DNA from 2 places in the Bacillus jepli genome. Region 1 is predicted to be linked to the other one. Evidence: riboswitches for the same ligand, from Rfam matches in the RefSeq annotation. Region 1 holds a riboswitch; the other holds the start of a gene.
The links. A riboswitch is a leader RNA that binds a small molecule or an ion and turns the genes downstream of it on or off. The one in region 1 is predicted to bind thiamine pyrophosphate.
Positions count from the first base shown of each region.

Region 2: another riboswitch for thiamine pyrophosphate. It lies ahead of thiM (hydroxyethylthiazole kinase); the one in region 1 lies ahead of ABC371_RS17540 (3-oxoacyl-ACP reductase).

Region 1 covers NZ_JBDFMO010000001.1:3,421,273-3,424,690, reverse strand. Annotated here, with positions in the region: gene ABC371_RS17550 (Na+/H+ antiporter NhaC family protein) at 1-105, shown strand, start outside; gene thiW (energy coupling factor transporter S component ThiW) at 144-647, opposite strand; gene ABC371_RS17540 (3-oxoacyl-ACP reductase) at 669-1,430, opposite strand; TPP riboswitch at 1,521-1,627, opposite strand; gene ABC371_RS17535 (DNA alkylation repair protein) at 1,692-2,354, opposite strand; gene ABC371_RS17530 (hypothetical protein) at 2,470-2,601, opposite strand; gene ABC371_RS17525 (alpha/beta fold hydrolase) at 2,788-3,418, shown strand, end outside.
Region 2 covers NZ_JBDFMO010000001.1:4,001,110-4,004,527, forward strand. Annotated here, with positions in the region: gene thiE (thiamine phosphate synthase) at 1-385, opposite strand, end outside; gene thiM (hydroxyethylthiazole kinase) at 372-1,196, opposite strand; TPP riboswitch at 1,260-1,370, opposite strand; gene ABC371_RS20450 (PadR family transcriptional regulator) at 1,511-1,858, shown strand; gene ABC371_RS20455 (HAAS signaling domain-containing protein) at 1,845-2,843, shown strand; gene ABC371_RS20460 (hypothetical protein) at 2,997-3,320, shown strand; gene ABC371_RS20465 (gamma-glutamyl-gamma-aminobutyrate hydrolase family protein) at 3,334-3,418, opposite strand, start outside.

The sequences.
Region 1 (3,418 bases):
TTAGATCTAGACCTAGTTGATTATGCTCAATACAAATTAAAAGTTTCAGCGATTGGTGGGATACTTGCAACAGTTCTATATATCATAGGTGGTTTAATGATTTAAAAAAGACTAAACGCTAACTGTTTAGTCTTTTTCCGATGTTAAAGATTTCGTTCTTGATATGTTTTAAAGGCAGGGCTTTTTAATACGATGCCAACGATAATAAACCCAAAGATAGATCCTGCAATTGAGCTAAAAATGAACGCGGGCACGAACCCAAAAAGCGCTGCATCCTGACCAAGTATGAGTGTGGCGATTGGATAACAAGCCATCGCTCCTAATAATCCGGTTCCGATAATTTCACCGGTCATTGCCATAGAAGCTTTCTTTGTTTTTGAATATAAAAAGGCTGCTAAAAACGCACCAATCATACTTCCTGGAAAGGCAAATAATGAACCTGTCCCTAGCATGTTTCGAAGTAATGATACTGAAAAAGCTTGAAGTACTGCGTATGCTGGACCCAAAATGACTGCCGACAGTACATTAATAAAATGTTGCATTGGAAACACTTTTGTAAATCCGATTGGTATTGCAAACAAATGGCTTGTAACTGTTCCTATTGCGACAAACATCGCTGTAATTGTCATTTTTAATGTTTTATTCACTGTTAATCCTCCTTTTGAAATTTAGTCCATTACTAATCCGCCATCAACGACTAGGTTCTGTCCAGTTACACCTTTACTCCAAGGTGATGCAAAGAAAAGAACCGCATTCGCAACATCCTCTGGTGTCGTGACTTTTTGAAGAGGTGTTGAATTCTTAATTATTTGGAAAACCTCTTCAGAAGTTGCCGAACTTGCATCTGTTGTTTGAAGTAGACCTCCTGATATCATGTTAACGTTAATGCCATAAGCCCCAAGGTCTTTTGCCATGTTTCGAGTAAATCCTAAAAGTGCTGCCTTACTAGTGTTGTAATCATGATAGGCAACGACAGGGTTTTGAAAGAGATTTGTACCAATAGTCACGATTCGACCAAAACCTAATTCCTTCATGTCAGTAATTGCAGCTTGAGTTGTATGTAAAGCCCCTCGGATTGCTCCTTCGAGCTGTGCGTGATAATCTGCCCATGATATCTCTTCAGCGTTTTTTCTTGCAATGGGATCAAAACGGAAATTTATTAAAGCGTTATTAACAACTGTTGTTATAGGTTGATCAAAATGCTTTTTCGATTCAATAAATAAGTTCTTTACCTGCTCACGATTTCTCACATCAGCTTGAATTGCAATTGCGTTTTCACCAATTTCTTCTTTTAGAGAATGAGCTTTTGCTTCACTTTTGAAGTAATTGATAACCACTTTCGCTCCTTCATTTGCAAATGCTTTTACAATTTCCTTTCCTAGTCCACGTGCACCACCGGTAACAAGAACAACCTGATTTTGTAATTTCATTCTAGTAGCCTCCTAATAAAGTATGATAAGAAATACGCAAAAAGCCAGATCCACATATATGGACCTGGCTTAGGTAGCAAGAAAAGATGGAAGTTTTCCACTCTACTTTCCTCCGCCGGTATTACCCGGATCAGGTCCAAAGGGTTAAAAAACGTCCGTTTTTCTCTCAGCCCAGTCGGGCACCCCTAGTAGTTTGCGAATATTCTTTCTATAAGCATAGTATGTTCAGACAAAAATGTAAAGGTAATTGATCGCTAGCCTTTAAATATATTTACTCCCCTCTCTAATGCTTAATTTCGCCAGTGTGGTTTCATTAATAAATTCACGAACTGAATCTGGGTTAGTTTTTGAGTATTCCCTTAATGCCCAACCGATTGCCTTTTGGATGAAAAATTCCTTACTATCTGCATTAGCTCTTATGTATTTGTATAGGTATGTTTCATTTGTTTCTAGTTTGTATTTTAATTGAAATAATATCGATGAACGTTTTAGCCATATGTTGTCACTGAATGTCCATTTTTCGATTTTATCCTCAATTATGCTGGGTGTTTCTTTTGCGATTTTTCCAATAAGATGTGGGGCAAGAATATCTACCGTGTCCCACCAAGATTTGGTGATAATGAGATTCTCTATAAATAGTAAATGGCTGCTATTTATTTTCTTTAGAGACTTAACTAAATAGTCTAATGCTGCATATTGATATTCGCGTTCTTCTTTCATCCACAATTGTTTGACAAGCTTAAGATTAATTTCTTGTTGTAAAATACCTGTTTCTTTATAAAAATCACGCATTAATTGTCTTCTTAACGGTGCTTTTATTCCAAGGAATGGGAACAGGTTTTTCATATATTTCTTCATTGGTTCTGCATTTTCTTCATTTCGATTCGTTTCAAATAATTCAACAAGATCATTTAATTCGTTCATAACATGCTCCTTTATTACGTTTCCTTTATTGTACGTTATTGCCTTTTATAAGCAAAATAAAAATACCATCTTTTCTATGTAAGAATACGCACGAAAAGATAGTATTTAGAGGAAACTACTGCATCTTTATAGGTGTAACAACAGCAAATAAGTTTTCTGTTGGAGTGTTAAGGTTTACTTCGATTACCTTGTAGCCTTCTTTGTCCTTGTAATCATTTGAAACTGGTGTTTTAATCTCGTTGCTCATCTTCGTACTTCCCTTCTAACAGTTTTCTCACACAATAAGTAGTATATGAAGGGGAAATGAAAACGTGCTTATTTTCAAAAAAAATTCAAGTTTATTAATAAGTTTGTCCATCTAGCCGTTCTCAAAAGTAGATTTCTTCTATATATATTGTATAAGTAGAATAAAAAATGAAAGGTGGTTCCCACTTTGATTGAGAATTCATTTTATAGCCAAGAGTTCCACGGTCCTTTTGAACTTCATAATTTAGGAGATTTCACACTAGAAGAAGGTGGAATGATTCCAAACTGTCAGCTTGCCTATTCGACATTCGGTGAACTAAACGAAGCAAAGGATAATGCGATTGTTCTCCCTACTTGGTTTTCAGGTACAAACAAGGCCTATGAGCCATATATAGGAGAAGGAAGAGCTCTAGATCCTAGTAAATACTTTATTGTTATTATCAACCAAATTGGAAATGGACTATCAAGTTCCCCGCATAACAGTCCCGCTCCTATTAGTTTGGTAAACTTTCCGAAGGTCAGAATTAGCGATGATGTACGTGCTCAACATCAATTCCTTACTGAAAAGTACGGTATTGAAGAAATTGCTTTAGTTGTAGGCGGATCAATGGGAGCCCAACAGACATATGAATGGGCTGTGAGATATCCGGATATGGTCAAGCGTGCTGCACCGATTGCTGGGACTGCCAAAAATACGACACACGATTTCATCTTTACAGAAACTTTAATAGATGCCATAACTTCAGATCCAGGCTGGAAAAACGGAAACTACCAGTCTTGTACAGAAGTAGTCGAAGGATTAAATAGACATGCAAAAA
Region 2 (3,418 bases), 580 kb from region 1:
GATAATCCGCCCCCGCTTTTTCTGCTGCAATGGCTTGTTCTACATTTTGAGCAGAAACTCCAAGAATTTTATCTGGTCCAATCATATCCCTAACTTTTTCAACCGGCATATCCTCTTGCCCTACATGCACTCCATCCGCATCACATGCTAGCGCAACCTCCACATTATCGTTAATAACAAATGGAACATGATAAAAAGCCGTTAACTTTTTTAGTTCAACTGCTTCCTGTAAAAATTCATCATACTCGAGATTTTTTTCTCTGAGTTGAAGGAAGGTAATTCCACCCACTAATGCAGCTTCTACCTGCTCGACTAAAGTCCGATTGCCTGTCCAAGCACGATCGGTTACTGCATATAAAAGCATTGCATTTTTATCGATTTTCAATGTTCATCCCACCTTGTAGTAATCTAAAGTCTAGCTTGCTCATCCAATCAATCAAGTACGTTCTAAATGATGAAGTTCCACCATTTAATTCTTCTACCTTTTGGTGTGCAAGTTCTCCGCAATATCCCATCGCACTCACCGCAGCGGCCGTACTTTTTAAAATTTCCTGAGGATTTGCACCACAATAAGCAGCGACAACGGATGTAAGCATACAACCTGTCCCTGTGATTTTTGACATCAATGGATGCCCATTTCTGATTACATAGGCTTTATCCTTATTGGCCACGATATCAATCGCACCCGTAATAGCGATAACAGCATGTGTTTGCTCACTTACCCTTTTTGCAAACTGAACCATTTCATCGAGGTTTCCTTCATTAATCACATCTTCTGCGGCGGCATCCACACCTTTTGTATACCCACTACCAGCATGAACGGTTTTTATTTCAGAAAGATTCCCTCGGATTACGGAAAACTGTACTTCGTTTAATAGGCGATAGACAGTATTAGTCCTCAGGCTAGATGCACCCGCCCCAACTGGGTCCAAAATTACGGGGTTCCCAACTTTATTAGCAGCTTTTCCTGCTAAAATCATGGATTCAATCGTACGCTCGTTTAATGTACCAATATTGATGACAAGAGCGCTACAAATATTTGTAATATCTGCCACTTCCTTAGGATCATCTGCCATAATTGGTGAACCCCCACAAGCAAGGACCATGTTTGCAACGTCATTTACCGTCACATAGTTAGTAATATTATGTACAAGCGGTGTGCTTTCCCTAACATTTGCTAAAATTTTTTCAAACATCCTTCATCCTCCTATACAAAATAAAAAATGCGGTATACCTAAAATAGATATACCGCATGAACGCACATACTTACACAAATTCCCTACGTTGGCATTATCCAAATCAGGTTACAGGGTCTAAGCTACATTTCGCTTACTCTCAGCCCACATGTGTGAGCTCCCCTACTCATATTTACTTGTCTTTATTATACCATACGAAAAAAATCTGTCATTATTTTAAAATGGGTCATTGCTTTCGTAACAACAATAGTGTACGATACATAGTATAAATTAAATACTGTATGACATATAGTAATAAAAAATGAGGTGGGTGAATGAGTAACTTATTAAACTCATTAATGACAGAGCTTAGAAGAGGAACGTTGACACTAGCGGTATTAAGTCAATTACGAACCCCTCAATATGGATATTCACTTGTTCAATTATTAGAGGGATCCGGAATTGCAATCGACCAAAGTACCTTATATCCCTTGCTACGCCGCCTTGAAAAACAAGAATTGGTGACGAGCAGTTGGGATACATCTGAAAGCAGACCCCGTAAGTACTATGTATTAAGTGAATACGGGCTCGAGATCTTTTTACAGCTAAAAAAGGAATGGATTCAAAATTCAAAAGAGCTATACAGCCTTTTAGAGGGAGAGGAAGATTATGAATCTGATTGATATCTACATTCAGGAGGTTACAAGACGGCTTCCTGAAAAAATGCGTGCCGATATCGCACTTGAACTACGGTCGACCATTGAGGATATGTTGCCTGATGATTATATCGAAGAGGATGTCAAAACCGTGCTCGAAAAATTAGGAAGCCCAGCAAAATTGGCTAATAATTATCGCGACCGGCCCATGCACCTTATTGGTCCACGTTATTTCGACGTGTACGTCAACTTACTAAAAATGATTGTACCGATTGCCGCTGTAGTTGCTCTCATCTCGATATTTGCAGAATATCTTATCGGGTATCAAGGTGATGAAGCTATTATTAATTTGGTTTTAGACACAATAGGCTTCGGGATTGCGAGAATCATTGAGGTTTCGATACAAACATTCTTTTGGTTCACACTTGTGTTCGCCATAATTGAAAGAGTGGATAAAAGTAAAGATGATCAGCCACTAACCACAAGCCTACAAAAATGGACTCCAGATGATTTAAAGAAAATCGCATATATTCCTAAGAAAAAAGCGATTTCAAAACTTGAAGTATTCGGCGCTTTTTTATGGATTTCAATTTGGGTAACCACTTATTTTTATGCGAATCGACTACTAGGTGTTTATGAAGGTGGTGATGGTGGTCTCGAATTTGTAATCCCAGCTTTAAACCATGAGGTTTTGCTTTCTTTTTGGCCAATCGTTCTAGTTGTGATTGGTTTGGAAATAGCATTAGCTCTATATAAACTAATCAAAGGGCAATGGACGAATAGAATGGCAATCTACAATACACTCTTGCAAGTATTTTCGAACATTGTATTCATCATAATCTTCTTAAAACCTACTATCTTAAATCAAGATTTTGTCTTGTATATGACAGATTTATTTGGCATCGATGGTTTTGACTTTAAAACATGGTTCATAGCTCTTGTACTTGTTTCAATCATCGTATCTGCAGCGATCAACATCTTTGACGGAATTCGCAAAGCCAACATCCACTAGGAGCCACGGGGGTCGGGGCCGCAGGGACGGTTCTCCTGGCTCCTTGTTTTATTTAACAAACTACCAATAACTCTTGTGGGATTAGTTGTCCTAATCCTTTTTCAGAATGCATATAGATGAGTAGTAGACATGGAAAAAAGGAGTTTGGTAACCTTGAATAAATTTTTGGCTGCAATTGGCATTGTTTTTATCATATTTGTGACAGGTGTAATTGAAGCAGATGATGTCTTCGAATACAAAAATGCCATTTCTGTTTCTGGACTTTCTTCTGATGAAGAAGTAACAGCAAATTCGGACGAGAAAAACGGAATCGAAGGACTAATCCCTGAATTAGAAATGCAGTTCGTTAAAACGGAAATCGTGAATGGGAATAAAGTAGAAATCTACCGGGAGTATGAGGTTTACCGAAATGAAGCAAACGAAGTGATTAAAAAGGTTCCCACAGATAATTACGAGTACTTGGAATACTGGAGATAGGAGTTTAGCCAAGCTAAACTCCTTTTTCTGAACAACTTTCTACAAATCTAGTAAAAATATGCTTTGAAATCTGATCACCTCTCACCGCCAAGCCTTCC